Regions from separate parts of the Paenibacillus sp. FSL K6-1558 genome, predicted to be linked through region 2. Evidence: a T-box and tRNA genes for the amino acid it is inferred to sense, from the RefSeq annotation. Region 2 holds a T-box; the other regions hold tRNA genes.

The links. A T-box is a leader RNA that pairs with one kind of tRNA and senses whether it is charged. The one in region 2 lies ahead of argS (arginine--tRNA ligase), so its partner is inferred to be a tRNA-Arg.
Region 1: it has a tRNA-Arg gene. The T-box ahead of argS (arginine--tRNA ligase) is inferred to sense a tRNA for this amino acid. The anticodon was not compared.
Region 3: it has a tRNA-Arg gene. The T-box ahead of argS (arginine--tRNA ligase) is inferred to sense a tRNA for this amino acid. The anticodon was not compared.

What each region holds. Positions count from the first base shown of each region.
Region 1 covers NZ_JBBOCV010000001.1:3,971,377-3,982,416, reverse strand. The annotation lists gene secG (preprotein translocase subunit SecG) at 419-652, opposite strand; gene eno (phosphopyruvate hydratase) at 887-2,173, opposite strand; gene gpmI (2,3-bisphosphoglycerate-independent phosphoglycerate mutase) at 2,418-3,962, opposite strand; gene tpiA (triose-phosphate isomerase) at 3,964-4,716, opposite strand; gene MHI38_RS17210 (phosphoglycerate kinase) at 4,750-5,931, opposite strand; gene gap (type I glyceraldehyde-3-phosphate dehydrogenase) at 6,081-7,088, opposite strand; gene MHI38_RS17200 (sugar-binding transcriptional regulator) at 7,210-8,241, opposite strand; tRNA gene MHI38_RS17195 (tRNA-Arg) at 8,740-8,814, shown strand; gene clpP (ATP-dependent Clp endopeptidase proteolytic subunit ClpP) at 8,995-9,591, shown strand; gene MHI38_RS17185 (stalk domain-containing protein) at 9,861-10,958, opposite strand.
Region 2 covers NZ_JBBOCV010000002.1:191,695-202,734, reverse strand. The annotation lists gene MHI38_RS28675 (cysteine hydrolase family protein) at 1-115, shown strand, start outside; gene MHI38_RS28670 (nicotinate phosphoribosyltransferase) at 208-1,662, shown strand; gene MHI38_RS28665 (hypothetical protein) at 2,059-2,703, shown strand; gene MHI38_RS28660 (acrylyl-CoA reductase family protein) at 2,717-3,724, shown strand; gene MHI38_RS28655 (hypothetical protein) at 3,820-4,380, shown strand; gene MHI38_RS28650 (MogA/MoaB family molybdenum cofactor biosynthesis protein) at 4,427-4,945, opposite strand; gene MHI38_RS28645 (GTP-binding protein) at 5,116-6,213, shown strand; gene MHI38_RS28640 (four-helix bundle copper-binding protein) at 6,286-6,621, shown strand; T-box leader at 6,703-6,994, shown strand; gene argS (arginine--tRNA ligase) at 7,061-8,773, shown strand; gene MHI38_RS28630 (hypothetical protein) at 8,915-9,460, shown strand; gene MHI38_RS28625 (ABC transporter ATP-binding protein) at 9,738-11,040, opposite strand, start outside.
Region 3 covers NZ_JBBOCV010000001.1:2,347,150-2,358,189, forward strand. The annotation lists gene lonB (ATP-dependent protease LonB) at 1-955, opposite strand, end outside; gene ispG (flavodoxin-dependent (E)-4-hydroxy-3-methylbut-2-enyl-diphosphate synthase) at 1,194-2,291, opposite strand; gene clpX (ATP-dependent protease ATP-binding subunit ClpX) at 2,411-3,664, opposite strand; gene clpP (ATP-dependent Clp endopeptidase proteolytic subunit ClpP) at 3,677-4,267, opposite strand; gene tig (trigger factor) at 4,653-5,993, opposite strand; gene MHI38_RS10095 (hypothetical protein) at 6,129-7,100, opposite strand; tRNA gene MHI38_RS10100 (tRNA-Arg) at 7,297-7,370, shown strand; gene MHI38_RS10105 (MFS transporter) at 7,701-8,936, shown strand; gene MHI38_RS10110 (S8 family serine peptidase) at 9,176-11,040, opposite strand, start outside.

The DNA of each region.
Region 1 (11,040 bases), on a different contig from region 2:
AAAAAGACCCTTGGTCTCTTAACGTTCCAAGTTAGCCGTTTGAGTCTGCTCCTTCAAACAGTTTATGCAGTATGTGATATGCCCGATCTGATTTAAATTAGCATTTAGAAAATTAGTTTCACCACAAATCTTATCTATACGTTTGAAGTATTAATCACAGGATTTTTACATCTCGCCGGGGCATACCTGCCTGAAATGGGTCTCTAAAACAGTAAGGGGGAATCGAACAGAAGTTACAAGCAAAATGCAGTATCCCTCAATTTCATGAAGGATTAGATGGCCTATATAGCAATATAAATGGAAAACTTTGGGGCAATAAATTTCTACTAAAAAACCTCCGTTTCTGCACGAAACGAAGGTTTATCCGTTAAGCCATTGGCTTCAGCTATTCGGTTTCTTGCTGTAACTTGACTGCAAGTTACTTCGAAACGATCGTAACAATAACAGCCAAAATCATAAATCCTGCACCCAGTACCACCGTTGCACGTTGCAAGAAAAGATCCAATCCGCGCGCTTTCGTTTTACCGAAAAGATGTTCCGCACCACCGGAGATGGCACCCGCCAAACCAGCGCTTTTCCCGTGCTGCAGCAATACTACAGTGATTAGACCGATCGAGAAAACAACGAGCAGCAATTTCAAAGCAATATCCATTCTTTCCACCTCCTACCCATGTGGGCATAACATCTGACCATAAAAACAGTTACTTTAATTGTAGCATAGCTATAGGTGTGATACAAGTAGTACACCACACCCTATTTCCCTTAAATTTCAAAATTGGACACCAAGTATTCATATAGCTACTACATCCACATTCTACAGCACCATATATAATCATAAAAAAGACAAGCCGGTTACCCGGCTTGCCCGAAAAGCTGTGTACACAGCTTATTTTTTAAGGTTGTAGAATCCTTTAAGACCATTGTATTGAGCAAGCTCATCCAATTGATCTTCAATGCGAAGCAATTGGTTGTATTTTGCGATACGGTCTGTACGGGAAGGAGCACCCGTTTTGATTTGACCCGCGTTTGTTGCAACAGCGATGTCAGCGATTGTGCTGTCTTCGGACTCACCGGAACGGTGGGAGATAACAGCTGTGTATCCTGCACGTTTAGCCATTTCGATTGCATCGAATGTTTCAGTCAATGTACCGATTTGGTTTACTTTGATCAGGATGGAGTTACCGATACCTTGCTCGATACCTCTAGCAAGACGCTCAGTGTTCGTTACGAACAAGTCGTCACCAACGAGTTGTACTTTGTCACCCAATTTTTCAGTGAGCAATTTCCAACCATCCCAGTCATCTTCGGACATACCGTCTTCAATCGTGATGATTGGGTATTTCTCAACCCATGAAGCCAGAAGGTCAACATACTCAGCGGAAGTGTAAGATTTACCTTCACCAGCCAAAGTGTATTTACCATCTTTGTAGAACTCAGTGGAAGCAACGTCCATACCCAAGAATACGTCAACACCTGGTTTGTAACCAGCTTTTTCGATTGCTTCGATAATTGTAGTGATTGCTTCTTCGTTAGAACCCAGGTTTGGTGCGAAACCACCTTCATCACCTACAGCTGTGTTCAAGCCTTTGGAGCTCAGTACGGATTTCAGGTTGTGGAAGATTTCTGCGCCTACGCGAAGAGCTTCTTTGAAGCTAGGTGCGCCAACTGGCAATACCATGAACTCTTGTACGTCGATGTTGTTGTCCGCGTGCTCACCACCGTTGATGATGTTCATCATTGGTACTGGCAATGCTTTTGCGTTGAATCCACCCAGGTAAACATACAGTGGCAATTCCAGAGCATCAGCAGCAGCGCGAGCTACAGCCATGGATACAGCCAGGATTGCGTTTGCGCCCAATTTACCTTTGTTTGGCGTACCATCCAAAGCGATCATCAATCTGTCGATACCCAGTTGATCCAAAGCATCCATACCGATTACTTCTGGAGCGATGATTTCATTTACGTTTTTAACAGCTTGCAGAACGCCTTTACCGAGGTAACGGGATTTGTCACCATCGCGAAGCTCAACTGCTTCGTGGGCACCAGTAGATGCACCAGATGGAACGATTGCGCGTCCGATTGCGCCGGATTCCAGGTATACTTCAACTTCAACTGTAGGGTTACCGCGGGAGTCGAGGACTTCGCGAGCGTACACGTCAGAAATAATAGTCATGAGTGATAATCTCCTTTAATTTTGAATTTATTAAAAATTAGGACCACTTGTGTTTCCCCTTATCCACTACGTCAGCAGAATCGTCTTCCGATCGCTGTTATCCCCGGATTCCTTTGAACTTATTCTCATAAGTTGGAATCCTGTGATAAAGGCGAACGCTAAACGCTTCTTCAGACGATTTCTGCTGCCTCCGTTCGGGGGTAAACTCCAAACTTCCCAATTTCATATATGGTTGCTGTGCAACTTATTTACGGGTAGCAATGACAGATGTACCTGTCATCTCTTCCGGTTGTGGCAATTGCATCAGGTCAAGAATGGTTGGCGCGATATCGGCCAAAATTCCGCCTTCACGCAATGTTACATTTGGATCAGTCACGATAAATGGAACCGGGTTCGTTGTATGAGCTGTGAACGGACGTCCTTGCTCATCAAACACCATATCCGCATTACCATGATCCGCAGTGATCAGCACCACGCCGCCTTTGGCAAGTACCGCGTCTACAACGCGACCCATGCACTCATCCGTCACTTCAACCGCTTTGATCGTAGGCTCCAGCATACCGGAGTGTCCAACCATGTCAGGGTTAGCAAAGTTCAGGATAATCGCATCGTGTTTATCCGCTTCAATCTCACGGACTGCTGCATCGGCTACTTCATAAGCGCTCATCTCCGGTTGCAGGTCATACGTCGCCACCTTAGGAGAGTTAATCAGCACGCGAGTTTCGCCCGGAAGCTCTACGTCACGGCCGCCGCTGAAGAAGAAGGTTACGTGCGGGTACTTCTCCGTTTCTGCAATACGCAGTTGTTTTTTGTTATTCTGTACCAGCACTTCACCCAGCGTATTGTCGAGGTTTTTAGGCGAGTAAGCCACATAACCTTCAACCGTTTCGCTGAACAACGTCAGGCACACAAAGTGCAAGCCTACAGGGAACTTCGGCCCACGATCGAAACCGCGGAAATCGGAGTTCGTGAATACTTGCGACAACTGGATTGCACGGTCAGGACGGAAGTTCAGGAAGATGACGGAATCGCCACTCTCTACCAGACCTACCGGCTCACCATCCGCTTGAACGATAACCGTTGGTTCAACGAACTCATCAAATACGGATTTCTCATACGATTCCTCAACCGCTTTGAGTGGATCAGTGTATTTCGGCCCATCACCGTAAACGATGGCGCGGTAAGATTTCTCCACACGCTCCCAGCGTTTGTCACGGTCCATAGCATAGTAGCGGCCTTGAACCGTTGCGATTTTACCTACACCCACTTCATCAATCTTAGCGATCAGCTTCTGCATGAAGTCTTTACCACTATCCGGCATAACATCACGGCCATCCAGGAAGGCATGAATGTATACTTCATTCATTTCTTCTTTTTTAGCCAGATCCAGCATCGCGAACAAGTGGTCGATGTGACTATGTACGCCACCATCGGACAACAAGCCGTAGAGATGAAGCTTTTTACCGTTCTGTTTCGCTTCGCGCACCGCTTTGACAAGTGTTTCATTGTCATAGAACTCGCCGTCACGAATCGATTTGGAGATACGGGTCAAATCCTGATATACGATCCGGCCGGCACCAATGTTCAAGTGACCTACCTCGGAGTTCCCCATTTGGCCTTCCGGCAAACCTACAGCCTCACCGCATGCAGTCAAAGTTGTGTGTGGGAACTGGCTCATGAAACGGTCATAGTTCGGTTTTTTGGCTTGCGCTACCGCATTGCCTTCCACCGTGTTACGCAGACCGAAGCCATCCATAATGATCAGTGCTACAGGTTTTGGAGCTGTCATCTTACTTCGCCCCCTCAACAAGCGCGATAAACGAAGCCGGCTGCAAGCTGGCACCGCCAACAAGTGCGCCGTCGATGTCGCTTTGTCCGAGGTATTCTGTTACGTTTTCCGGTTTCACGCTGCCGCCGTATTGGATACGAACCGCATCTGCAACCTGCTCGTTGTACAGATCCTTCACCAATGTACGGATGTAAGCAATAACTTCATTCGCATCTTGGGATGTAGAGGATTTACCTGTACCAATCGCCCAGATTGGCTCATAAGCGATAACCACTTGAGCTGCTTGCTCAGCAGTCAGACCAGCAAAAGCTGCTTCGGTTTGCACTTTACATACGTCTTTTGTTTGGTTTGCTTCGCGCTCTTCAAGCGTTTCACCAAGGCAGAAGATTGGAGTCAATCCATGACGGAATGCTGCATGCAACTTTTTATTGACAGTCTCATCGGTTTCCGCAAAGTACTGACGGCGCTCCGAGTGACCGATAATCACGTAATCAACACCCAGTTCTTTCAGCATGATACCGCTGATTTCACCAGTGAATGCACCGTTGTCTTCGAAGTGAAGATTTTGTGCACCGATTTTGATGTTAGTGCCTTTCACAGCTTCTACCAGGGATGGCAGGTTTGTAAAAGGTGCGCAGATTACTGTTTCTACGCCTGCGACTTCCGCTTTTCCTTTAACTTCCTGAATAAAGTCATTGGATTCGGAAACCGTTTTGAACATTTTCCAGTTACCCGCGATAATTGGTGTTCTCATTGGTTTCAACTCCTTCATGCTATAGCTTAAAGCTTACTTGTCGTTCAATGCAACTACGCCTGGAAGCACTTTGCCTTCCATGAACTCGAGCGATGCACCGCCACCTGTGGAGATGTGGTCCATTTTGTCAGCCAATTTGAACTTCTCAGCTGCCGCTGCAGAATCGCCGCCGCCGATTACTGTGTAAGCAGATGTTGTAGCACAAGCTTCTGCTACTGCACGAGTACCGTGGGAGAATGGCTCGATTTCGAATACGCCCATAGGTCCGTTCCATACAACCAGTTTGGAGTTTTTAACAACGTCAGCGTAGATCTCACGTGTTTTAGGACCGATGTCGATACCTTCCCAATCTGCAGGAATGTCGCCAACTTCAACGATTTTTGTGTTTGCGTCTGCACTGAAATCGTCAGAGATTACGATATCCACTGGCAGGTAGAAGTTTTTGCCCAGTTTTTTTGCTTTTTCGATAAAGCCAAGTGCTACATCCAATTTGGACTCATCCAGCAAGGATTGACCTACTTCGTGGCCTTGAGCTTTCATGAATGTGTAAGACAAACCACCACCGATGATTACGTTGTCTGCAATATTCAGCAGGTTGTCGATCACATCGATTTTGTCTTTTACTTTGGAACCACCGATGATTGCTGTGAAAGGACGCTCAGGGTTGGAGATTGCTTTACCCAACACATCAAGCTCTTTTTCCATCAACAAACCGGACACTGCTGGAAGCAAGTGAGCGATTCCTTCAGTCGAAGCATGTGCTCTGTGAGCTGCGCCGAATGCATCGTTAACGAATACGTCAGCCAGTTCAGCAAATTGTTTTGCCAGTTCCGGATCGTTTTTCTCTTCGCCTGCGTGGAAACGAACGTTCTCAAGCAACAATACGTCGCCATCATTCATTGCTGCGATTTGAGCTTTAACCGCTTCACCTACGGAATCATCCGCTTTAGTAACCGGTTTACCCAGCAATTCAGACAAACGCTCAGCTGCTGGTGTCAAACGCATGGATTCTACAACTTCACCCTTTGGACGTCCCATGTGGCTCGCCAAGATTACTTTTGCACCTTTTTCGATCAGGAAGTTGATCGTAGGCAGTGTTGCACGAATACGTTTGTCATCTGTAATTTTACCATCTTCGAGCGGCACATTGAAATCTACACGGACAAATACCCGTTTTCCATTCAATTCGATATCGCGTACACTTTTTTTGTTCATCTCTATTTCCTCCGCACCCATGTATTTGGTGAACCTTTCAAGAGCTGAATCCCTTGTCAGTCCTGGTGTTCATGAGAAATTAACTAAATATCCATATATAAAGAGCGGAAACAATAACAATCTGTTTCCGCTCTATGTTATTACAGATATTACTTGATCATTTTTGCAAAGTGCTCCAATGTGCGAACCAATTGAGCTGTGTAGGACATTTCGTTGTCATACCAAGCTACAGTTTTAACCAGTTGTTGGTCGCCAACAGTCAGAACTTTAGTTTGAGTTGCATCAAACAGGGAACCGAAAGTGATTCCTTGGATATCGGAAGATACGATTTCGTCTTCAGTGTATCCGAAAGTTTGTGGATCGGAAGCTTCTTTCATTACTGCGTTAACTTCTTCAGCAGTAACTTTTTTGCCCAGAACAGTTACAAGCTCAGTCAGGGAACCAGTAGCTACTGGTACACGTTGAGCTGCACCATCCAATTTGCCTTGCAGTTCAGGGATAACCAGACCGATTGCTTTAGCAGCACCAGTTGTGTTAGGAATGATGTTTTCAGCTGCTGCGCGAGCACGACGGAAGTCACCTTTAGGGTGTGGAGCATCCAATGTGTTTTGGTCGCCAGTGTAAGCGTGAATTGTAGTCATCAAACCTTGAACGATTCCGAATTTGTCTTGCAGTGTTTTTGCCATAGGTGCCAGGCAGTTTGTTGTGCAAGATGCGCCGGAGATTACAGTTTCAGTACCGTCGAGAATTTCATGGTTTACGTTGTAAACGATGGTTTTCATGTCGCCAGTAGCTGGTGCGGAGATAACAACTTTCTTAGCTCCACCTTTCAAGTGTTTCTCAGCAGCTTCTTTTGTTGTGAAGAAACCAGTACATTCCAGAACGATGTCTACACCCAGGTCTCCCCAAGGCAGTTCTTCAGGGTTACGGTTAGCAAGTACTTTAACTTCTTTGCCGTTTACTTTGAAGAAACCATCATGTACTTCAACATCGCCATCGAAGCGACCTTGAGTTGTATCATATTTGAGCAAATGAGCCAGCATTTTAGCGTCAGTCAAGTCGTTGATTGCTACTACTTCAATGCCCTCTACATTTTGAATACGGCGGAATGCCAAACGACCAATACGTCCAAAACCGTTAATACCTACTTTAATCATGAGTAAGTTCCTCCCAAGTTTTGATTAGTTTTTTATGAAGCTATATATTCAAGACAGACGGTAAAGTCCGTCAAGACAACAAGAGTTGTGTTCAAAATAAAACCATTTCATCTCTGAAAAGTTAGATGTTTTCCATGTCAGCGACGATGACTTCGGCCGCAGCCTCATCAATAATCAGAATATCTTCCTGTCCGAACCGCAGTACGGAATGGATGGCAGCTGCCTTGCTTTTGCCGCCCGCAATGCCAATGACTACATCGGTGCGTTCGATATCCTGAAGCCGCATGCCCAGCGTAAGCATGGTATGTACCACCTCACCCTGACCATTGAAGTAATACCCGAAGGACTCCGATACAGCTCCCTGCTCCTGAAGTTCGTCAATGATCTCCGGTGCAAGCTTGCGTCTCTTCGCCATCTCCACAGCATCACCAATGCCATGAATTACGATGCGAGATTGCCTGATCAGCTGTAAAATCTCCTGAACTCCCGGGTCCTGGATCAGTGATTCATAGGCATGGTCACTAAGCAAATCCGGTACATGCAGGAGTTTGTATTGAGCCCCTGTCCGTTTTGCCATCGTGGATGCAATCGTATTTGCCTGAATTTCCAGGCTCTCTCCCAACCCTCCGCGTGCTGGTACAAACCAGACACCCTTCATTGAAGTCGGTGGTGTGAGTTGTTCTGCGACTTCGGCCGTTGTTGATCCGCCTGTTACAGCGACAACGTCGTTGTCATTCATGATACTGCTGAGAGCTTTTGCTCCAGCTCTTCCAAGCTCCCTTTTGGCGTAAGGAGATATATCCGAATCACCAGGAACCACGACTACCTTTTGCAGACCGTAGGCTTGCTTGATTCGCTCTTCCAGCTCGGATAATCCAAACAGCTCTTTCGCGACAGGTTCTAATTGCTGCAGCAAATTATAACCCGCCTCGCTGATCTTCATCCCTGCACTGTCAATTTCGATAAGTCCCTGAGCCTTTAACAGATCGGTCTCAGCTCTCAGAACCCGCTCGGTCATCTGCATGGAATTGGCTAACGTTCTCCGCCCAATCACATCCGATAACATGATCTGGTGCAGAATCGTATAGCGTTTTTTCAAGACATCCATGAGATCGGGCAGAAGCTGCTTTTGCACTTCCAAGATCGTTCGCATGCTTTCCACTCCCGCAAGCTTCATGTTCCAAGCTTTCTGCATGGCCTTAAAATGTCCCGGGTTAACTTTTTAAGTCCCACGTTCATTCTACCTAAAACTGACGCGAGATGCAAGTGTTTCGATTGCTTATTTCGACAGGTTAGCAGGCGTTTGTACGCGCCTATTTTCACAACCTTTACACATCGAGATAAGGAAATGAGGATCTCACACCATATATAGAAGAAGTCCACACATAACATCTATATCTTGCTGTGTTTCATTTTCATAGGGCATGTCCAAAACTTCTTATAGCATGTACTGAAATACAAGCTTTATCCATCTTTCTTCATCATGATCATTTCCGAAACAATTCAAACCATCTTCGGAATAACTCGGCCCATTCATGAAAGACAACGTGAGCCCATTTATCTTAAGGAAAACCACACCATGTTCATGCAAAGCAACTGCTTGCAATTCACCAGTGCATAAGCTATAATCATTATTGCTGTCACATAATTTGCGCCCGTGGTCCAATGGATATGACGTAGGCCTCCGAAGCCTGAGATCCAAGTTCGATTCTTGGCGGGCGCGCCACTAAATTTTCTAACAGCTCATAATGCATTTAACCAACGAAACCGGAAAGGTTTCTTTTTTTTCAAACTTAGTTTGACTTTCTTTGACTTTTTGTTTGAGATTGTTTATGATGTGGTTAATACGGTAACAGTTTAAGTATAAACACCATTTAACATTTACATTTCCGAGGAGGTTTTTCACGTGAGTTATATTCCAATGGTCGTTGAACAGAGCAACCGGGGTGAGCGCGCCTATGATATTTATTCCAGATTGCTGAAGGATCGTATCATTTTCCTTGGCAGCGACGTGAATGACGTTGTAGCGAATGCCATCATGGCACAGATGTTGTTCCTGGCAGCGGAAGATCCGGAGAAAGACATTCACCTATACATCAACAGCCCAGGCGGATCCATCACAGCGGGTATGGCAATTTACGATACAATGCAGTTCATCAAACCGGATGTATCTACGATCTGCGTAGGTATGGCGGCTTCCATGGGTGCATTCTTGTTGAATGCCGGTGCAAAAGGCAAACGTTTTGCGTTGCCAAACAGTGAAATTATGATTCACCAACCTCTTGGTGGTGCACAAGGTCAAGCTTCGGACATCGAAATCCGTGCACGCCGCATCCTGAAAATGCGTGATACCTTGAACCGCATCATCTCCGAGCGCACAGGTCAACCCCTGGAGCGTATCGAAAAAGATACAGATCGTGACTACTTCATGAGTGCTGCTGAAGCAGCCGATTACGGTATCATCGATAAAGTAATCCAAAACGTAGGCTCCCAAGGCATCTAAGCTTTAGCTGCCTGGAGACAACGTAAATAAGCGCAGGGCGGGCATCATCTGAATATAGGTGAGCACGCTCTGCGCTTTTTAATTATAACAGGCAATCTCACCACCCGGACTTGGGGTGCCTTGCCTGCATAAACCAGAAGCCCCCGTCATTCTTGCTTTGACGGAGGCTTCTGGTTTATTATTTTTCACTAATAAAAGGTATAAGTGCTCTTGTCTTGTTTTGACTTGAATTTAATTTATTTTATGATTTCATCTAAGCTAAAACGAACTTACTTCTCAGAAGCTACGTTGCTGAATGGTGCGGTTCCTTTAGGCAGAATATCTTTGTAAGTGAACTTGAATTCAGGGAAGCCCTCCGCATACGCGGTGTACTCATACAACTGGAAGAATACCACTGCGCCTGTTGGCGTCACGTAGAAATCCTGATCTTTGTTAAGGCCTTTGTAGTCGTTCAGGGCTCCCGCGTTCGCTTTCAGTTGCTCGCCAACCTTTTTGCTGATCGTTTCACGCATCGATTTGCTGTTTGCAATTACATCATCCAGTGTCAGCTCTTTACCTGTGTCGAGAGCAAACGTATGACCGGTGCGAGTCGTCATGCCATGTGCGCCTGCATAGTCCTCATAACGTTGAGTGATCAGACCCAGCACACCGTTCTCATTGTAAGTCACCACATAAGAAGCTTCGAATGCATATGGACGATTTGCGGTTGCTCCACCGAATTCTGACGTTTGTTTTTTGAACGCCGCAACAGCGGTGTCCACTTCATCTTTGAGCACTTTGTTAATCGCAGCTTCGGCCTCTTTGCTCGCTAGTCCGCTCACTTGCGGGTACTGCACATCCACCTCAGCATTTTTAACGGTTACACTCGCTTTGGTCGATTTCACCTGAACGTTATTTTGTTTCACTTTACTCAGGGTCAGTGTTTTGGTTTTGGCATCCCAGCTACCTTGTACACCCAAATAATCTCTCATTGCAGAGAACGGGATGTACAAACGACCCTGGATCAACTTTGCTTCCACTTGAGGATAAAAACCATTAATATACACGTTTGGCTGTCCATCCATCAAACTCACAGTCATTGCATTGTTCGCTGCAGTTACTGTATATGACTTTGTTTTTGCATCATATTTCAATGTCCCACCTGCTACATCCTTAACTGCTGTCAGCGCCACCCATGTAGATCCACCTTGGAGCAACCCTTTTTGCGTGAGGGTTTTTCCACCTGATTTCAACGTTACTTCAGCCGGTGCAGTTACTTTGGCAGATACGGATGTTGCTTGAACCGATTGATCCATCCATGCTGTGCTTCCTCCCATAATTACACCTGCTGCCAATAATGCACTCGTCCACTTTTTCCATGTTTTCATCTATAAAACTCCTCTCTATATTCCATCAGGTTTAATGCGTATGTAAATAGAATTAGATTGCATAGGCCATACGCTTGCCTCT
Region 2 (11,040 bases):
CTATGAGGACGCTGTAGCCAGTTTTAACCCTGCAGGGCATGAATGGGCACTTGGGCACTTTCGTTCCAGCATGGGGGCACAGGTGGTTAAGGCAAGTGAAACGATTTTGGACTGATTCGCCACCGAACATTGCGGTGTAATCAGCTTTAAGCTCGTATTTTCAGGAATGATCTGAGAAACGAGCGGAAGTCAGAGAGGATGAGACAAATGCAGACAACAAGCCTGGCTTTACATACGGATAAATATCAGATCAACATGATGTATGCGCACTGGGTGAATGGTACACACAAACGGAAGGCGGTATTTGAAGCCTACTTCCGTAAGCTTCCTTTTGGCAACGGTTATGCCGTATTTGCCGGATTGGAGCGCATTGTGAATTATATTAGCCAGCTACGTTTCACCATGGAAGATATCAAGTTTTTATCCAAACAACCAGAGAATTATGATCCGGTCTTTTTGGAGGAATTGCTTCAGTTCTCTTTCCAGGGAACGATTCATTCCATGAAGGAGGGTGCAATTGTTTTTCCTGACGAACCGCTCATTCGGGTTGAAGGCTGTATTCTGGAAACGCAGTTGGTGGAAACGGCCATACTTAACTTCATGAATTATCAGACACTGATTGCAACGAAAGCATCTCGTATTAAGCAGGTGGCACAGCAAGATACATTGCTTGAGTTCGGAACACGCCGTGCACAAGAAGCAGATGCCGCAATTTGGGGGGCTCGTGCTTCATATGTAGCCGGTTTCCATGCGACATCCAATATGCTGGCTGGTGAACAGTTTGGCATTCCGACAGCAGGCACACACGCACATTCCTGGGTGCAGAGCTTTATGACGGAACAGGAGGCATTTGATGCGTATGCAAGAGTGCTACCGGATCAGGTGACGCTTCTCGTGGATACGTTTGATACGCTGAATAGCGGCGTGCCTCATGCGATCAAAACAGCCAAGTGGCTGGAGAGTCAAGGCAAAAAGATGAATGCTATTCGTCTGGATAGCGGCGACCTTGCCTATCTTTCGATTCAGGCCCGTCAGATGTTGGATGAAGCCGGACTGGACTATGTTAAAATCGTAGCTTCGAATGATCTCGATGAAAATACGATCTTTAACTTGAAAGCTCAAGGTGCACGGATCGACACATGGGGTGTCGGCACACAGTTGATTACAGCATCAGATCAGCCTTCTTTGGGTGGAGTCTACAAGCTGGTAGAGCGTGAGGTTAACGGCGAAATGTTGCCAACGCTTAAAATATCGGCCAATCCCGAGAAGGTGTCTACACCGGGTAAAAAAGAAGTCTTCCGCATCATTGATCCGAAGCATGGCAAAGCTATTGCGGATTATATCTGCTATCCAGATGAGGAGCAGCCGCTTCAGGGAGGACCGCTCAAGCTGTTCAACCCGCTACATCCTTATCTGAAAAAAACGGTGACCCGTTATGAAGCAGTTAACATGCTGGAGCCGATTTTTGTGAATGGACGTAAAGTGTATAACCTGCCTACGCTCGATGAAATACGCGCGTATCATAAGGAGCAGTTGAATCTTTTCTGGCCAGAGTACCAACGGAAGCTGAACCCGGAAATTTACCGCGTGAACATCAGCCCGGCTGCATGGAATATGAAGCAAAAGTTGATTGCTGAGAATGTGAAATCAACGGAAGAGTAATATCATAGCTGTATGTGAGAATCAGGAAGGCATAACCGGTAGGGATTACTGGCTTATGCCTTTTTGATATGATGAAACGATGGTAATTTTAATTAACAGGTGTGAAGTTTCATAGAAGTATGCCGGAGGAAGATGTACACTCTCTGAATAAGCAATAATTGTGAAGCGACTTTGTTATAGCCATCTCATGCATTGCATCACCTATTCCAAGGTTTATCCCAAGTAAGATCATATCATTATTTCTCGGGAAAGCGCAGAAAACGCCAAATGCCGCCACATTTCGAAAGTTACTTCGTCATAAGGGGGGGCCTTAGAAGAACAGTTGAACAGGATTGAAAATCTACACTGTTTCAAACCGATGTCAGCAGGGGATGAAAGGTAGAGGAGGGCTGGCTGATGAGATATATGTTTGGACTACTATGGGTTGCATTTATAGCTTATGCACTGTTTATGGCGCCGGGGAACTCCCCCGCGAATGATCCGATATTCAAAGAATTACTCACATTGCAGAGCAGGGAGCCATGGCTACTGACGGTGTTCTCATGGTTGGGCATTTTTCCGGCTGTGTATGCATGTATTCTACTTCGAAAATCAATGACAGCCTCGAAGAGGCAGCGGATGCCAGCATGGCCGTTTGTCTTGTTTTCTTTTGGGCTTGGAGCATTTGCATTATTGCCCTATTTTGCGTTGATTTCACCTTCCCCAACAGACGTACATGATCCGGAGTCATCTGTTAAACAGTCGAAACGAGGTGTCTCGCGAGTGGCCTCGCATAAGCTGACCCATCTGATCCTGTTGTTGCTTACACTAGGGTCGGCACTTTATGCGTTGATCGAAGGCAATTCCGAACGCTTCGTGGACGCATTTTATCAATCCTCGTTTGTACATATCATGACGATTGATTTCATAGTACTGACGTTACTGTCTACGTATGCTATCTATCGCGATGCCAGAGTGAACGGAAGAACAACAAACTGGGCGTGGGCAGGATTACTGCCGCTTGCAGGACCACTATTATATCTGCTTTTGGAACGAAAATAAGGAGATGAGACCGATGAAAGAACAATTTCAGGCTTATGTGATACGTAAGGATGATCAGAAAGGGGTTACAGCCAAACTTGAGCAGTTGAAAAAAGAAGACCTTCCTAACGGGGATGTGACCGTACAGGTACACTATTCCAGTGTGAATTATAAGGACGGATTAGCATCTCTTGAAAAAGGAGGTGTCATACGGAATTATCCCATGGTACCTGGAATCGATATGGCCGGGACGGTAGATGAATCTGTGAGTGGACGTTTTGCACCTGGGGATCGGGTCATTAGTACGGGATTTGAACCCGGGGTCTCCCATTACGGGGGATATAGTGAATATGCTCGACTTCGTAGTGAGTGGTTAGTGCCTCTCCCGCAAGGGCTGAGTGAAAAAGAAGCGATGGCTATTGGAACGGCAGGGTTCACTGCTGGACTCTCGATAGACGCCTTGTTACAAGCGGGGGTAACGCCGGAAATGGGGAAAATACTAGTTACCGGCGCTACGGGGGGCGTTGGCAGTATGGCGATAGCTATCCTTGCGAAGCTTGGTTTTGAAGTGACGGCAAGCACAGGTAAAAAGCAGCAAGAAGAGGAACTGCTTCGCAATTTGGGGGCTTCCGAAGTCATTTCCCGTGAAGAAGCGGATGCCCCAATCAAGGGAGCCATGGGTAAACAGCAATGGGCGGGCATCGTTGATCCAACTGCGGGGCCAGCACTGGCGGAGCGCTTGAAACAGGTACAATATGGTGGAGCTGTTGCTGTATCCGGGTTAACTGGGGGCAACGGATTTGAATCAACTGTTTTTCCATTTATTTTGCGTGGCATCCAGTTGATTGGTATTGATTCAGTGTATTGTCCCATGAAACGTCGAGAGCGCATCTGGAACAAGCTGGGCAGTGAATGGAAGCCAGACCGTGCACTTGCGCTGGGGGTCCAGGAGATTACGCTAGATCAGTTGCCGCATACATTAGAGAACATATTACTGGGCGGTGCAGTTGGGCGTACCGTTGTACGTGTCTCCTCTGAATAATGTGCTTACTTGGAATAAAATGTGTATCTCCTAGACATGCTAATCCTACCTGAGAGAGTCACAGGTACTGTGACTCATGGAAAGGAAGGATAGACATGCTGTTAAAGGAGAAAAATCCGAACCTGATGGGGCGGAATGTAAAACGATTTTTGATGTTAAGTGGCTTGGTAATCCTCAGCCTAATATCTCTCGCAGCTTGCACATCTTCATCTATTGAGCAGGAACGGAAGCTCTATACAGGGGAAGCAACAACGGAAGGGAATTTCAGAGCCAAGCAACAAGGTCACGGCTTAAACGGTACGTTAGCAAGAGAAATGACAACCGCTTTTGCTGCCAAACATATTAAGCTGATGAACAATATGTTCGAGGATGATGCTGATGGTGGCATGTCATATATGTATTTATTGAATGGTAGTGCAAGACATATCGTGAAAGTACACATTTATCGTGATGCGAAAATCCGTGCAGCAAGAATGGAAGAAATGTATGGGGAACCTAAAGAAAATGCCGTTCTGGAGAATGTAATGGGCAGAACGACGATTCGTAGCAAAGGGCATGTATCGTTGGTTTATACGGCTTCCGGCGGAGAGAAAGATCTGTATGCACAGGACGTCCTGCAAGTATTTGGAGATGTGTTGCAACAAATAAAAGAGTAGTGACTTACAAAATGTCCAAGTGGAAAAAACAAACCCGTCTGATGATTCAGACGGGTTTATATATTTCGCGCATGACATGGCGCAGTTCAGGCAAAATAATGCGTTCCATGGCAAGTTTAACGGCCCCGCGAGAGCCTGGCATTGAAAATACAGCTGTACGCCCGATGGTTCCGGCAACTGCCCGACTGAGAATAGCTGCTGAACCAATATCTTCGGTATAACTTAAGTAACGGAAGATTTCACCAAAACCGGGCAGTTCTTTGTCCAGAAGGGAAGATACAGCCTCGTATGTAGTATCCCTTGGAGCAATACCGGTACCTCCGCTTAACAGTACGGCTTCGATATCATCCCGTACAACAGCGTCTTGCAGAATCGTCTGAATCCGTTCTGTCTCGTCAGGTGTAATGATATACTCCACAACCTGATAGCCAGCTTGGTGCAACAACTCATGCATAAGTTGACCGCTCGTATCGGTTTCTTTGGTACGTGTGTCCGAAACGGTAACAACCATACAGGCCACCGTTTGTGGAGCTTCCTGACGGTGTTGTTCAACTGAATTGGTCATTGAAATCCTCCTCAAATAAACATGTCCTCATAGCATAGACTATTCATGTTAATCAGGCAATGAAGTTTTCTTCAACAGAACAGGCGTATTGCACAACAATTGAAGGATAGTGTACACTCGCTTAATAGAGTCAGACTAAGGATAGAGATGGGCAGAGAGGTGTGTAAATAATGAGTATCATCAATGAACAAAAACCAAGTATTCCTGTATATATTTTGTCCGGTTTTTTGGGCAGCGGTAAAACGACATTGCTTGTAAAGCTCATAGAACACTGGAAACAGCAACAACTGCGCCCAGCCGTGGTGATGAATGAACTGGGTGAAGTGAATCTGGATGGTCAGATCGTAGATGAGGAAGTGCCCATGACAGAAATGTTGGGCGGATGCATCTGCTGTACTGTACGAGGAGATCTCGGGCTGCAACTGGCAGACCTCGTCCAAGAAGAGTCACCTGATGTTATTGTGATTGAGGCAACGGGCGCAGCGAATCCGATGGAAATTTTGGATGCGGTGACGGAAACATCTCTTTATATGCGTTTGGAGCTGAAAAGTTTGATTACCGTAGTGGATGCAGCTCATCTGTCAGGCCTGTATCAGGAGCAAAAGGGAAAAACTTTCAAATTAATGCAAGAACAAATTCGTTGCGCTTCGGTGTTGCTCTTGAATAAAACCGACCGAGTTCAAGAACAGCAACTGCAGGACTTGGAAGAGCTTTTGAATAAATGGAATGGCTTTGCCCCCGTGATTCCAACGGTCAAATGTGAAGTGTCTATGGAGCAATTGCTTCATAGTGGTGCCGACGTTCACATTCATCAATCCAATATAGCAGGCGATGCATCGAAAAATGCAGGAGAGGCTCATGTGCATACAGATGATTGCCGTACTCAGGGATGCAATCATGGACATGATCACACGGATCAACGTGACAGCAACCATTCAAGCGACCATGGCGAGCATTCTGTTAAGCCACATACATCACATGAACATGTTATGGTATACACACATTATTTCAGTCAACCTGTGAATAGCGAAGCATTCGAACAGTTTGTGGCTAGCTTGCCGCGTGACGTATATCGGGCAAAAGGAATCCTTTCGTTTAGCGATACCGCAAGCCGATTCTGGTTTCAGTATGCCTATCGTGAATCGGATTACATGAAGATCACACCTCAAGGTGATGTGCCGAATGTAGCTGTCTTTATCGGGGAGCATTTTGATCAAACTGCCATCCGTGAACAATTACTGGAATTGGAAGCGGTAAAACAAGACTAGGATAATGGTTCAAAGTTCCTCCCTGGTGGGTATTAAGAAGCATAGCAAACTTTGCCTGGGAGGTAACTTTAAATGACACAACAACAATACCAACAATGTATCGATGCTTGCCTGGAGTGTATGAATGCTTGCAATGTATGTTACATATCGAGTCTGAAAGAATATGATTTGGCGATGCTTCGTGACTGTATTCGTATGAACCGGGAATGTGCTGATATCTGTGCATTTGCAGCGCAAGCCATGACACGTGGAAGTGATTTCATCGGTGAAATCTGTGAATTGTGTGTCAAAGCATGTGAAGCCTGTGCAGCGGAATGTGGTAAACATGCACATGATCATTGTCAGGCTTGCGCTGAAGCTTGCCGTAGATGTGCCGAAGCTTGCCGTTTAATGGTCGCAGTTGCTTAAACTATCTATGTAATCAATTTAAAATAACAGGGTTGCTAATCCATACCAGGATATGTATAATGATCTGAAATGATCGAAACAGCAATATCCGTGATCGGGAGAGTAGCCCAGATTCAGGCCATGACAGCGAGCCGGGACAGGTGTAAGCCGGTATGTGATGAACTGTGTGAAGCGCACCCGTGAGATGGTTATCCGAAGCCATGTATAGGCTCCATTTGGAGTTCGTTGTATATGGATTTGAGGGTAATCCGGCATGCAACCGTTATTTGCACCGAGCGGATCGGTTACACCTTCTTGCAGCATGCTGTAACACAGGTTACCGTTCACTTAGAGTGGTACCGCGGGAACTGTTAACACAGCTCTCGTCTCTTATTTGAAGAGACGAGAGCTTTTTTGCGTTTATTTTAGGCATATATTATACAGAGAAGGAGTGCTCGATGTGTTAATGAAACAGGCTGCAACTCAGATCGCCCCGTTAACCGGGCTCACACCAGAAGAAGTATTGAGATTATTGGAAGTCCCGCCGCAGGAGGAGATGGGGGATGCTGCATTTCCCTGTTTTACGTTAGCCAAGTCGCTAAGAAAGGCACCGGTCGTTATTGCTGGAGAAATTGCCGTTGCATTACAGACCGAGGGTATGGATGCTACAGCAGCAGGTCCTTATGTGAACATTCGTTTTGACCGGAATGTCTTGGCGCCCCAATTGCTCGAAGAAGTGGGTAGCGAGACATTTGGTAAACTGCAACTCGGGCAAGGAGCGCGTGTTGTCATTGATATGTCCTCACCTAACATCGCGAAACCTTTTGGCATTGGGCATTTGCGTTCCACTGTTATTGGTGCAGCGTTGTATCGTTTATATAACGAAGCGGGTTATACCTCGATAAGTGTGAATCACCTAGGGGACTGGGGGACGCAGTTCGGTAAGCAAATCACGGCATATAAGCGGTGGGGAAACGAAGAGATGTTACAAGCAGATCCAATTCGTAATTCTCTTGAACTATATGTTCGTTTTCATGATGAAGCAGAGAAAGATCCATCTCTGGAGACAGAAGCACGGGAATGGTTCCGTAAGCTGGAGCAGGGGGATGAAGAAGCGCAGCGTCTATGGACTTTCTTCGTAAACGTGAGTATGCAGGAGTTTAACCGGATGTATGAACGATTGAATGTGGATTTTGACCATACGCTCGGTGAGAGCTTTTATAATGACAAGATGGGTGCAGTTGTGGAGGAACTTCGAGGCAAAGGACTGCTGGAGGAAAGTGACGGTGCGCTCGTTGTTCGGCTGGATGAAGAGAATATGCCACCATGTCTGATCATTAAAAAAGATGGAACGACAATCTACCCAACCCGGGATTTGGCAACAGCAATCTATCGTCATGATGTGATGCAGGCAGATAAGTTGTTGTACGTCGTTGGTGGGGAGCAGAGCCTTCACTTCCGTCAAGTATTTACGGTATTGTCCAAGATGGAGTATGACTGGGCAGATCATTGTGAGCATATTCCGTTTGGTCTAATGCGTTTCGAGGGGCGGAAGATGTCCACACGCCGGGGGAAGGTTGTTTTTTTACAGGAAGTACTGGATGAAGCTGTCGCTCGTGCCTTGCAAATTATTCAGGAAAAAAATCCGAATCTGGAGCAGGCTGAACAGGTAGCCGAAGCCGTTGGTGTTGGGGCGATTATCTTTGGTGATCTGCGCAACAATCGCATGAATAACATTGATTTTTCGCTGGAGGACGCGGTAAGTTTTGAAGGAGAGACTGGCCCTTATGTGCAATATACTCATGCACGAATTCAAAGTGTGCTTGCCAAAGCCGCTAATGTGTCACGTGATGAACAGGAAATGAATTCGGACACGGATCAGATGAATAACCCTCCTGTAGCAATTGTCGGCGATACCTCTTGGGCGTTGCTGAAATTGCTGATTGACTATCCGGCTTATCTGGAAAAAGCTGTGCTTCGCAACGAACCATCCGTGATTGCTAAATACACGATAGACGTTGCTCAAGCCTTTAATCGGTTTTATCATGCTGAACGAATTGCGGATGCACCGTCAGGTGTCAAAGCTTTTCGGGTGAAACTGGCCGAGCACACCGCGAAACGTCTGGCGTACAACTTGTCTTTATTGGGCGTACGCGCTCCCGAGCAGATGTGATCTAAGTTCAGATTACGAAAACAGGAGGGAATCCGAAGTTAGGCGCTGGCTTTTCCGGCAACTTGAATGTTGTTTGCAGTTTGGTTACGATAGAGACATAATAAACAGCCAAGGTGCACGGATAGAAAGGAGCGCTCGCATATGCATAACACGGATTTCCAGAATGATTTCATGCTGGACAGCGAACACTCCAAGGAATTGTTTGCCTATTACGGCTTGGCCGTATATTATGGACAGGCGCTGGAACAGCAACTGGTTAATCTTATTTTGTTAACTAAAATGTCACAAGGCAAGGTGGTAACTGAGGAGGAACTAGAGGAGCTGTACGAGCGGAAGATGAGTAGTTCACTGGGGCAACTTATTCATGAAGCACGGCATCATTTTACGTTTTCCGAAGAAGAAATAAGCAGTCTGAATGAATTATGGCAGCAACGAAATCGGATTGTGCATCATTATTTCAAAGAGCGCATTCATGAAACCTTCAGTCCGGAAGGTCGGACACGTATGATTAAGGAATTGCAAGATTTTAAAGAACGTGCACAGGAACTGGAGCTTGTACTCCAGCAATATATAGGTGTCTGGATGGCAGCATTGGGACTAAAGGATGAGTCTGCGGCAGCATGGGTTGCTCTGGAACGAATGCATGCGGCGAGATTTCAGGAACGTGGGCCAGATGAGGAATCATGAGATCAGAGCTGGAGTACGCAAATCCCGTTCCTTGTCCGAGAAATAATGATGTATATGGGATATACAGTTAGAGGTTGGACTTAGAGGGCGAACTTAAAAGTGAAGAGACGGTCTTTTATTCTAAGGTGAAGTATTGTCGTAGAGCAATAATAAAACCCGTTCTGTCAGTAACCTGAAGGCTACTGTATAGAACGGGTTTTATGTGTTGTTTTAATGCTGGCCGGATGTCCTTGTTGACGAAATATGTTCTGCTAAATGATAGCGAAAGAGAAGAAAGTTACACATTTCCTCCGGCGAGTGATGGCGAAGATGTACTAAAAGCATCAGCTGAACGAGTCGAGCCATCGGAGATGGCTTCGCCTTGAGCCCCTTGTTGCAATTGATACATCTGATAGTACCGGCCTTTCAGCTCCATCAACTCATCATGCGCACCTTGCTCTACAATTTTTCCGCGATGCAGCACGAGAATCTGATCTGCAGAGCGAATGGTTGACAGACGATGGGCGATGATGAAAGTAGTACGTCCTTTTTTGAGGACTTCCAGCGCGTTCTGGATCAAAGCTTCCGTCTCTGTATCAATGTTGGCGGTGGCTTCGTCCAGAATCAGGATCGCGGGATCGAAGGCGAGTGCGCGTGCAAAAGAAATCAACTGCCGCTGTCCGGCAGACAGTGTGCTCCCTTTCTCAACTACCGGCTCGTCAAAGCCTTGTGGCAGATGCGCCAGAATACGTTCTGCACCTACATCACGCAGTGCCTGTTCAATGCGTGCCCGGGAGATCTTTTCATCACCCAGACTGACATTGGAAGCAATCGTGCCTGTGAAGAGATAAGGGTCTTGCAGTACGATCCCCATATGTTCCCGAATCCACTGCTTCGGCAATTCCTTAACGTTCTGTCCGTCAATCGTGATTTTGCCTTTTTGCGGATCATAGAACCGGAACAGCAAGTTAATGATCGAACTTTTACCGGAACCGGTGTGACCCACGAGTGCCACGGTCTGACCTTGCGAAGCTTTGAACGAGATATTGTTCAGCACATAATCTTTTTTATAAGCAAACGATACATCGTCAAAAACGACATTTCCTTTGTACCTCGGCATCGAGCCATCTGTAACGGGTTCTCCTTTTTCATCCATCAGCTCAAATACACGGCCGGCAGAGACAAGAGAGGAGTCAAGGTTCGCAAGCTGGTTCACCATACCGATGATCGGCTGGAACAACCGCCCGAGAACATCAACAAAGGCATACAGTACACCCAGTGAAATAATACTTGTGCCTGTGATCGCACCTGCTCCAAAGTACCACAGAACTACGGCAAAGGCGATATTCCGCAACACATTCACCAGGTTATGAGAGGTAAAGGCATTCAGATTGAGCATTTTGTTCTGATGTTTCATATAGTCTTCATTCAGTTCTTCGAATTCCTGGCGAGTTTGCTTCTGGCGACGGAACACACGAATGATGGACATGCCCTGAATGGACTCGTTAATGATTGCATTAATCTCACTCAGTCGCGAGCGAATGATTGTATTGTATCGGGTGGCGAATTTGCGATAGAGCACAATCCATGCAATGAGCATC
Region 3 (11,040 bases), on a different contig from region 2:
TGAGTGCAAGTCCAGCGGCTAGCTGAATGATATTGACCGCTTCACGCCCATTGGTCGCATATCGCTTGACCACATCAACGGCATCCGGACAAGGACTGAACCCGATTTTCTGAACAGCATCTTCCGCAATCCTTCCAATCTCCTCTGGTAACAATGGACGGAAATAGACCTCCATACACCGTGAACGTAAGGCAGGAGGAAGCTCATGCGGGGAACGTGTCGTTGCTCCAACCAGACGAAAATCAGCAGGCAACCCATTCTGGAAAATATCATGGATATAAGCAGGAGTATGCGTGTCTTCGGAGTTATAGTACGCACTTTCCAAAAAGACCTTGCGGTCTTCCAGCACTTTGAGCAGTTTATTCATCTGAATGGAATGTAATTCTCCAATTTCATCAATAAAAAGCATACCACCATGTGCCTTGGTCACCGCACCCGGCTTCGGTTGAGGAATTCCCGCCACGCCCATAGCTCCTGCTCCCTGATAGATCGGATCATGAACGGAACCAATGAGTGGGTCCGCAATACCTCGCTCATCAAAACGAGCCGTTGTGGCATCCAGCTCCGTAAATTTAGCATCGGCTTTGAAGGGAGAAGTCGGGTTTTTCTTCGCTTCTTCCAGCACTACCCTTGCGGCTGCTGTTTTCCCTACTCCCGGCGGGCCATATATAATCACATGTTGCGGATTGGCACTACATAAAGCGGCCTTGAGTGCACGTAGTCCGTCTTTTTGCCCAACAATATCGTTAATGGTGGCTGGACGTGTCTTCTCCGCTAGTGGCTTCGTCAGTGATATCGAACGTAGCTTGCGCAGCTTCTCCAGTTCTTTTCGCGATTCACGCTCAACAGCAGTTCGATTCGTTTTCTGGCCTCGTAGCAAGTTCCAGAAGTATAATCCGATCACCACGCCAAAAAATAACTGTATCAACATGAATACCATGCCAAACTCACCCATATCTCAACATCCTCCTGTTCTGTCCTTCTTCTCATCTGTAATCATGCTAATACTTGGTAGTATAGCCTTTTCGACGAGACGTAAACGGAACAAGACGAATTTGTGCTTGATAATTTATTCATGAGCAAGCAAAAAGCCCGCCACGTATGGCAGGCTTTCACATTACAACTATTTAAACGTATCACTATCGCTTGGATGATAGGAGCCATTTCTTTTTGGGAACACTTGTACAAAAAAATTAGTGCGAACGCCCAGGGATAACCCCTGTTTCTTCATAAGCTTCAACAATTTTGTCGATTTCTTTTTTCAATTCCTCTACCATAATCTCTTCCGGCACTTTACGGATCATTTGTCCATGACGGAATAAAAGACCTTCTCCACGGGCACCGGCAATGCCAATATCCGCTTCTTTGGCTTCTCCTGGGCCATTTACCGCACAGCCCAGTACAGATACTTTGATCGGCACCTTAAGCTTGGAGATATACTCTTCCACTTCGTTGGCGATGGAGAAGAGATCAATATCCAAACGCCCGCAAGTTGGGCAAGAGATCAGTGTAGCCGCATTGGAGATGAGTCCAAAAGTTTTGAGCAGATCGCGCGCAACTTTAATCTCTTCTACTGGATCGGCACTAAGCGAAATACGCATCGTTGAACCAATTCCCATAGAGAGCAGTGCGCCCATACCCGCGGAACTTTTGATCGTGCCTGAAAACAGAGTTCCTGCCTCGGTAATGCCGAGGTGCAACGGATAAGGAATAATCTGAGCTGCCTTTGTATAAGCTTCAATAGCCATCGGTACATCCGACGCTTTAAGTGAAACGATGATATCGTGGAAATCCAGTTCTTCCAAAATACCAATGTGGAACAGCGCACTTTCGACCATAGCATCCGCAGTAGGATAGCCATACTTTTCAAGCAGATGATTCTCTAGTGAACCCGCGTTTACCCCGATTCGAATCGGAATCCCCTTTTCCTTACACGCCTTGACGACCTCTTCGACTTTAGCACGTTTACCGATGTTACCTGGATTGATCCGAACTTTATCAATGCCATTCTCGATAGCAAGCAAGGCAAGCTTGTAGTTAAAATGAATATCTGCCACGAGCGGGATGTGAATCCGCTTCTTGATTTCCTTAATCGCTGCCGCAGCTTCCTCATTATTCACCGTTACACGTACCACTTGGCATCCGGCTTCTTCCAATCGCAAAATCTCTGCAACTGTCGCTTCAACGTCTGCTGTTTTGGTCGTACACATACTTTGAATAATCACTTCGTTACTGCCACCAATTGTCAAGTTCCCTACTTTTACGGGACGGGTGTCCTGTCTTAAATACATGAGTGATTTCTCTCCCCACAACGTCAAAGCTCCACTCTGACAAAAGACCATATATACGCCTTCTGCCCAAGTGGAGAACTGACAAGTCTTATTTCAAAGCTCAGCTGAAAGAATTCCAATTAGGCACTCTCTTCCTGCTTATCGTCCTTTGATTGGCCAAGTTCAGGCACAACTTTTTTCTCAACAACTTCTTCAGTAATGACACAGCTGGTCACGTCTTCACGTGAAGGAACTTCATACATGATTTCCAGCATGATACCTTCAATGATTGCACGCAAACCACGTGCACCCGTGTTACGCTTGATTGCTTCTTTGGCAATCGCCAGCAATGCACCCGGTTCAAACACCAGATTCACATTGTCCAGCTCAAGCAGTTTTTGGTACTGCTTCGTCAGCGCATTTTTCGGTTCGGACAGAATCCGTACCAATGTATCCTCATCCAGCGGCTCCAAAGTAGAGATTACTGGCAGACGACCTACGAATTCCGGAATCAAACCGAATTTCAGCAAATCTTCTGGCAACACCATACCGAGGTACTCACCCGGTTTCAGATCTTTTTGCTCCGTTGCGGCGTTAAAGCCAATAACTTTTTTACCGATCCGGCGTTTGATCATTTGCTCCAGACCATCAAAGGCACCACCGCAGATGAACAAGATGTTGGTTGTATCAATCTGAATGAACTCTTGATGTGGATGCTTGCGACCACCTTGTGGCGGAACCGAAGCAACTGTACCTTCAAGAATTTTCAGCAAAGCTTGCTGAACACCTTCACCGGACACGTCACGAGTAATGGACGGGTTCTCCGATTTACGTGCTACTTTATCAATCTCATCAATATAGATAATGCCGCGTTCTGCTTTTTCTACATCATAGTCAGCCGCTTGGATCAGCTTAAGCAGAATGTTCTCGACATCCTCACCCACGTATCCCGCTTCTGTCAATGAAGTTGCATCCGCAATAGCAAAAGGAACGTTCAGAATTTTCGCCATCGTTTGTGCAAGCAACGTTTTACCGGAACCCGTAGGCCCTAACAGCAAAATGTTACTCTTCGACAGCTCTACATCTTCAATCTTGCTTTGAGTATTAATCCGTTTGTAGTGGTTGTATACAGCTACAGACAAAGATTTTTTTGCTTGTTCCTGACCGATAACATATTGATCAAGAATATCACGGATTTCTTTTGGTTTCGGAATATCTTTCAGGTCTACTTCTTCATCGTGACCGAGTTCTTCCTCTACGATTTCGGTGCAAAGTTCAATACATTCATCACAGATGTATACGCCTGGTCCAGCGACCAGCTTGCGAACTTGCTCCTGAGATTTACCGCAAAAAGAGCATTTCAGCTGCCCTTTCTCATCGTTAAATTTAAACATGAAACCACCCCTTTAGGAATTGATCGGTCTGCTGAGCACCTGGTCAATAATGCCGTACGTTTTTGCTTCTTCCGCACTCATGAAAAAGTCACGGTCTGTATCCCGCTCAATTTTATCAAGGGGCTGACCTGTACGATCAACATATATTTGATTCAGTTTCTGACGAGTTTTAATGATCCATTCTGCGTGAATTTTAATGTCCGCAGCCTGTCCTTGAACGCCGCCAAGCGGCTGGTGAATCATGACTTCACTGTTCGTAAGCGCATATCTTTTGCCTGGAGCGCCCGCGGTCAGCAATAAAGAGCCCATGCTTGCTGCCATGCCTACGCAAATGGTCGATACATCCGGCTTGATAAATTGCATCGTATCGTATATACCCATCCCTGCCGTAACAGAACCACCAGGTGAATTAATATACAAGCTGATATCCTTCTCAGGATCGTCGGCTGCCAAAAACAAAAGCTGAGCTATGACAAGATTGGCTACATCGTCATCAATCGCACTGGTCAGAAAAATAATGCGATCCTTCAGCAAACGTGAATATATATCGTAAGAACGCTCGCCTCGATTGGTTTGTTCAACAACCATTGGCACCAGACTCATGAGACCAACCTCTTTTCTACATGTAATTAGACATAGGCTGACTGTAAAGCAAACCCAAAATCATTTTAACATGTTCCTGTGACAATGTCATTTTTCAGAAAACACGTTATCTTAGGGATATTTACGATTTAGCCTGATCATATTTAACCATGTTTTCTATGTATGTGCAAATTACATCCATCCTATGCCGTCTTGGTGTTTTTTTATTTCCGTCCAAGAACAAAGGTTTGAAATCAACGGAAAATGGGCACCTTGCAATAAAATGAATGAGAATCCATATCAACACTCATTTTTCTATAAAATGGATGTCGCAATTTAAAAATAAGGCACGCAATGACTCACGTGCCTTATCGTTTATATAGCTGTCAAAATCACACAGCTTGTCTTATTTTTCGTCAGCTTCTGCAGCAGCTTCTTCGGCTGGAGCTTCAACTGGCTCAACAACTTTGCTGTTCTCAACGAGAACTTCGATTGTTTTGCGCAATTTAACTTCATCACGAAGGCTGTCCAGGGAACCGTTACCTTCGAGGATGCCACGGATCTCTTCAGCAGGACGCTTGTAAGATTCAGCCATTTTCTCGAGTTCTTGGTTCACTTCTTCATCAGAAACTTCGATATTTTCCGCTTTTCCTACTGCTTCAAGCACCAGGTTGTTGCGAACACGTTTCGAAGCATCGTCTTGCATTTGTGCTCTCAGGTCAGCTTGAGTCTGACCGGAGAAGCTCATGAACATTTCAAGGTTCATGCCTTGGCTGCGAAGACGGTTGTCGAAATCGCGCATCATGTTCTGTACTTCGCTGTCAACCATTGCAGCAGGGATGTCCACTTCAGCGTTTTCAGCTACTTTTTCTACAACTGCGTTTTCCTGTGCAGCTTTGAACTCATCTGCTTTACGGGAATCCAGTTGTGTTTTGAGGTCAGCTTTGTACTCTTCCAGAGTATCAAATTCACTAACATCTTTAGCAAACTCATCATCCAGTTCTGGTAGTTGTTTGCGTTTGATTTCATGAACTTTCACTTTGAATACTGCTTGTTTGCCAGCCAGCTCTGTTGCATGGTAGCTCTCTGGGAAAGTCACTTCAACGTCTTTGAAGTCACCAGTGGACAGGCCCACTACTTGCTCTTCAAATCCTGGAATGAATGTGTTGGAACCCAGTTCCAAGGAATAACGCTCAGCTTGTCCACCTTCGAAAGGTACACCATCAACAGAACCGTCGAAGTCGATTACAGCAACATCGCCGTTCGCTGCAGCACCTTCGTCAACTACAACCAGTTCAGCATGACGCTGTTGCAAACGCTCCAGCTCTTCTGCAACTTCTGCATCCGTTACTTCACCTTTAGCTACAGCAACTTCGATACCTTTGTAGTCACCCAGGGTAACTTCTGGTTTCACGGTTACTTTCGCTTTAAATTTGAAGGATTGTCCTTTACCGAATTGCTCGATGTCCACATCAGGACGATCTACCGGGAAGATATCCGTTTGATCGATTGCTTCTGTATAAGCTTCTGGAAGCAAGATGTCGATTGCTTCTTGATAAAGGCTTTCCACTCCGAAACGAGCTTCAAAGATTGGACGTGGCACTTTACCTTTACGGAATCCAGGTACGTTTGCTTGTTTTACTACTTTATTAAAAGCTTTGTCGAGTGCTTCTGTTACGCGCTCTGCACCGACTTCAACCTCAAGAACCCCAAGGTTCTTCTCTATCTTTTCCCAAGTTGCTTTCATTGTATACTTTCCCCTCCAAAATTCACATGTTCACGTAGGCGATCACGTACAAAATAACCATTTTAGTATAAACAAGTTTACATTCTTTTTCAAGGGGAATCCCTTGATACGGTTTAAGGTAAACGTTTCCGCCTCTTAATGACCGTCCAAACCGGCGGAAACAAACTGTTTCATAGAGCGATATGCCTGCTCTAGTCGAAACCTCATTGCACCTGTCACAGCGTACATCGAGCGCGTATTTTCCTCATCGTGCGAGCCACCCAGGCTGTCTGCAACCGTCATATGTAGCGCGGCCGCCCAAATATCCGCCATATCATCATTTTGCTCGAGCATGGACTGGTAATCCCGGGTTCCATAAACCGCCATAACATATTGTATCCACAGTTCCTGGGCAAAATAAAAGAGCGTAGGTTCATGAACCTCCGTCTGGTCTGCTACTCGTTCCAGAATCTGCACAATCTGAAGTGGGAATTCTTCCGGTTTGAGTGGAACGTTAGCGATATCAACCTCTACTTCTTCGTCACCTCTAGTGAAATGAATGATGTCTTGTACCCCTCGACGACGCAGGGTTTGCATGACTCTGAACTGTAATAGTGGATGAAGCACCTTCGTTTGCAGCCACCTAATCAGTTCTTCATCCACTTTCGGAACGTCCAAAAATGCCAGTTGTTCGAGAGCCAGCATTGTCTGTTCAGATAGCGGGCCTTCCATAACTGTCCCGAGCAACTTATCTGCGTAACCATCGTCCTGAGCAAGTTTCGACTTGGCGTGTTGCCTTGCCATCTCCTCTTCGCTGATGTCTTCTTCCTCTTCTTCTCGAATGGTCTGCATTTCTGATTCTTCATATTGAGGGAAAGCAGCCTGCAACCACTCCAGCAACGCTCTCCACTCGTCATAGTGACGTTCTTCCTGTCCTTGGCATTGCAACAAAAAGCGGAGCAAGTCCATTGCTTCACCGTAACGTTCATTTTCAAGCATAACTGTCAGCTGTATCTGGTAATAGTCCAGCGTTTTTGGAAACAGCACAATTTTGTTGTTTTGCTCGGTTTCCGGGGTTGTGGATTCCTTGATAGGAGCACCTCCTCTTTTCCTGAATCTCCGGCCCATATCGACCGTGAATAGATATATATCAAGGAAATACGGATCTATTTTCTGATTTCTTCTGATATTCTAACATAACCTTAATTAGAAAGAAAAAAACGTTGCGGCCGCCAAATATCATATATGAAAACAAGCTTAAAATAAAACGTTTGATATATTTTTTTACTTATGATATAATCATTTTTGCTTGAAAAATTTCCATGTCTCAGTAGCTCAGCAGGATAGAGCAACGGCCTTCTAAGCCGTCGGTCGGGGGTTCGAATCCCTCCTGGGACGTCAAAAAAGGAAAGCTTCCTCCGGGAAGCTTTTTTTGCGTTCTGGGGATGAGAACCTCGGGCAGTTCGTTGAAGCATTAAGTTCGATAGCATCCCCCTGAAATCTAATAAGCCATTTCACAACACTTAATTCAACTAGTAACATTAATTTAAAGCTATCAGGACGAGAAGGTATCTGTTAAGTTTTGCTTTCCATTGCTCCATATGACACAGAATGTTATGCTTGCTTAATGAATTGTGCCAATTCATACATATCAACTTCCTATAGAAGCTGTACTTCGTCGGTTTAATAACTGGCTTTAAATATTTATATAGAAACAGGAGATTAATGATGTCCTCACCTACACAACAACAGCATTCCGTCCCTGCCGGGGGAGAACAACAGTCCCAACAAACCCCTCAAAAATTCGGGTTGTTACTCGCTGGAATTATTGTCATTGCCGCTACGATGCGGTCCCCCATCACAGCCACCGGTCCTGTCGTGGAATTAATCCGTTCAGACACCGGTATCGGACATACGATGGCTGGATTACTAACGTCACTGCCTTTGATCGCTTTTGCAGCTGTCTCACCTTTTGCTCCGCGTCTTGCCAAACGTTTTGGGCTGGAGACTGCACTACTGCTTGCTGTCATTATTGTTACCAGCGGAATCACCTTGCGGCTACTCCCTTCTGTTTTGTCTCTTTATGCGGGAACAGCGCTTCTAGGATGCGGTATCGCCCTTAGCAATGTACTGCTGCCAAGTCTGATCAAACGTGATTTCCCGTTACGAGTCGGCATTGTCACTGGACTGTATTCCGTTTCGATGAATATGTTCGCCTCAATCTCTTCAGGTATTAGTGTACCCGTGGCAGAAGCCTCCTCGCTTGGTTGGCGGGCTTCATTAGGGGTATGGGCCATTCTATCCCTACTGGCTGTCTTTCTATGGCTTCCGCAGGCACAGAGGGGGCGCAAACAGATGCTCTATATCACTTCCCAGAGCGAGAAGGCACCCACACGTCTACGCACTTCTTCTCTTGCTTGGTTCGTGACGTTGTTCATGGGCATTCAGTCGTTAATCTTCTATACAACGATAACTTGGCTTCCCGAGATCCTCGCGGATCAAGGTTTTAGCGCTGCCTCAGCTGGCTGGATGTTGTCTTTGATGCAAATGGTTAGTGTACCTGCTACCTTCATCGTGCCGATTCTGGCTGGAAAAACACGAGATCAACGGCTACTCACCACCTTAACGTGTTTATGTCTCATCGTCGGATATGCGTTACTATTCAGCACTGCACCTGTTCTCGTCACCACCGGGGTTGCGCTAGCCGGGATTGGTGCCGGGGCCTCCTTTGGTCTGGTCACGATGTTTTTTGTCCTTCGCACACGTCATGCGCGAGAGGCAGCAAGTCTTTCGGGAATGGCTCAATCCTTTGGATACATGCTTGCTGCAGGAGGCCCTTTACTGTTTGGTTTAATGCATGACTGGACCCATGGATGGTCTCTCCCTCTGCTCGTACAGGTTCTTCTTGCGATCGGACTGCTTATGACAGGACTCCAAGCGAGCAAAGACCGAACTGTTTCTTAGTTTTATAAAAAAAAGTTCACCAGGAGATCGGATAGCTATCCTTCCCTGGAAACAACAACAAAAAACGGGCTCCCCCTGTCCGCTTAACAGGGAGAGCCCGTTTCTTATCCTTTGTCCCGATTACCGGCTTTACGCCGGTCAGGGGACGAGGCACTACTTTTCCCAAACTATCTGCTTGAAGTAAAAGCTTTAGCTCAAAACCGATACTTTTACCTCATTACCATAAATGCGTACTGCCCTTACTTCACCTTCACCGTAATGGTATTGGTGGTTGTCACCCCTGCAGCGTTAACCAGCTCGGCACGGTACGTATACGTACCAGATGCTTTGCCTTTCACCGCGGTTATAGCAAATTGAGGCAGAGGTGTTGTCGCTTTGAGTGACTGTGTATCGATCAACTCATCATTCTCGTAAAGACGATACTCTGTTGCGTTTGTTCCCCACCACAAGTTCATCATCACTTTGTAATTGCCGTCTACATCCCAGTTATCATGGGAGAGTACTGCTTTGCCAGGCAATGCATCGGTTACTCGTACAGTCAGCGTCTGACTGCGCGTCACGCCTTTGTCATTGGCCAGCTCGGCAACATACGTGTAGGTACCATTGGTTTTACCTTTAATTTTCGTTTGAGCGAACTGAGCCCAAGGTGCATTGTAAGTCAATTTTTGCGAATCAACCAACACGCCATCCTCATACAGTTTGTAACTCGTCGCATTCTCACCCCACCACATGTTCATGGACACCGTGTAATCGCCCCCTAACAGACCATTCACAAAGCCGTTATTGTGGGACAAACTAGGTGTTCCAGGCGCTTTCGTAGCCGGAGTTTCAGGTTCAGTCTGTGCAGATTCCACTTTAATGGTAGTGCTAGCCGTACCAACAAGACCTTGCTCATCTTTTACCATTGTTTCCACCGTGTACGTTCCACCTTCAACACCTTCCAATGGGAATTGGAAGCTACCGTCCGCCTGAACATTAAACGTGCCTTCTTTCAATGTTGAGCCATCTTCTTTTTTCACCACATAGGATGCTTTAAGCGCTGTCGTCGGATCAAATGTAATGCTCCACCCTTTAGCCAGTGCAGGCGCAACGCGGAAATACAAATCATCCACCGTACCGCCAATAACAATAGCATCCTCCGCTTTGAAGTCCAATGATTGCGGAGCAGTTACTGCTGGAGCTGTCTTTTTAACCAAAAACGGAGGTGTATCTTCTTTGTAGGTCTTGCCATCCGTGCCGATGGTCGTGATATCTACGGTATACAAGCCATCTGCAAGTTCGGTTACTTCTTCCGTTGTGTAATCCGAATACTGACCATCCCAAGCCAGCGTGTATCTGGCATTTGCGTTGAAGTTATAGTAATTACCAAAGATCGAGCCAATGTATCCATCTTGATAGTGACCGCCTTCAGGATCAAGGCCGTTATAAATTTCAATGAGTGCAAACGTCATTGGATTATGGAATTCCATTGCAACGTTCAGTGTATCCAGGGAACCGTCTGCCTTCAACGGATAATAGAACGGATTTTTCGCAGTTCCTTTTACCGTTTCAATATATTTCACACCGCTTGAAGTCACATTAAAGTGAGCCACATACGGCACTGTAAACGTGTTGGTTCCATTTGTAATTTCAATGTAGCCCTGTGCCTCGGTTAGTGCAGTGACACCACGAGGAACCGTAACCGTTACAGCGAGTTCTTCTTCCCCATTCAAAGTGAATGAAGTTTTATCAACGGCAACAGATACCCCAGGCACGGTACGAGTCGGATTGACATTCACCGTGTACTCGCCACCGCTTCCGTTCAAGGCCTGAACCTTGATCGTTTTGGTTACTGTTTTCTCATTCGTACTTAAGAAGTTACCGTAGTTAATGCTTCCTGTGATGTTTTCTTTCTCAACAACCGATCCACTCTCGGTATACTGAGTCACATCCATGACTTTGACAAAAGCGGCAGGATCAATGGATTTCACCGCTTGAATGCGGCCTGCACCTTGATCAAACACGTCATATTTAGCTGTGTCCATGATTTTGGCATTATTCATCAAAGCAACTTTAACATCAAAAGGTGTCCAGTCCGGGTGCTTTTCAAGCAACAGCGCAGCTA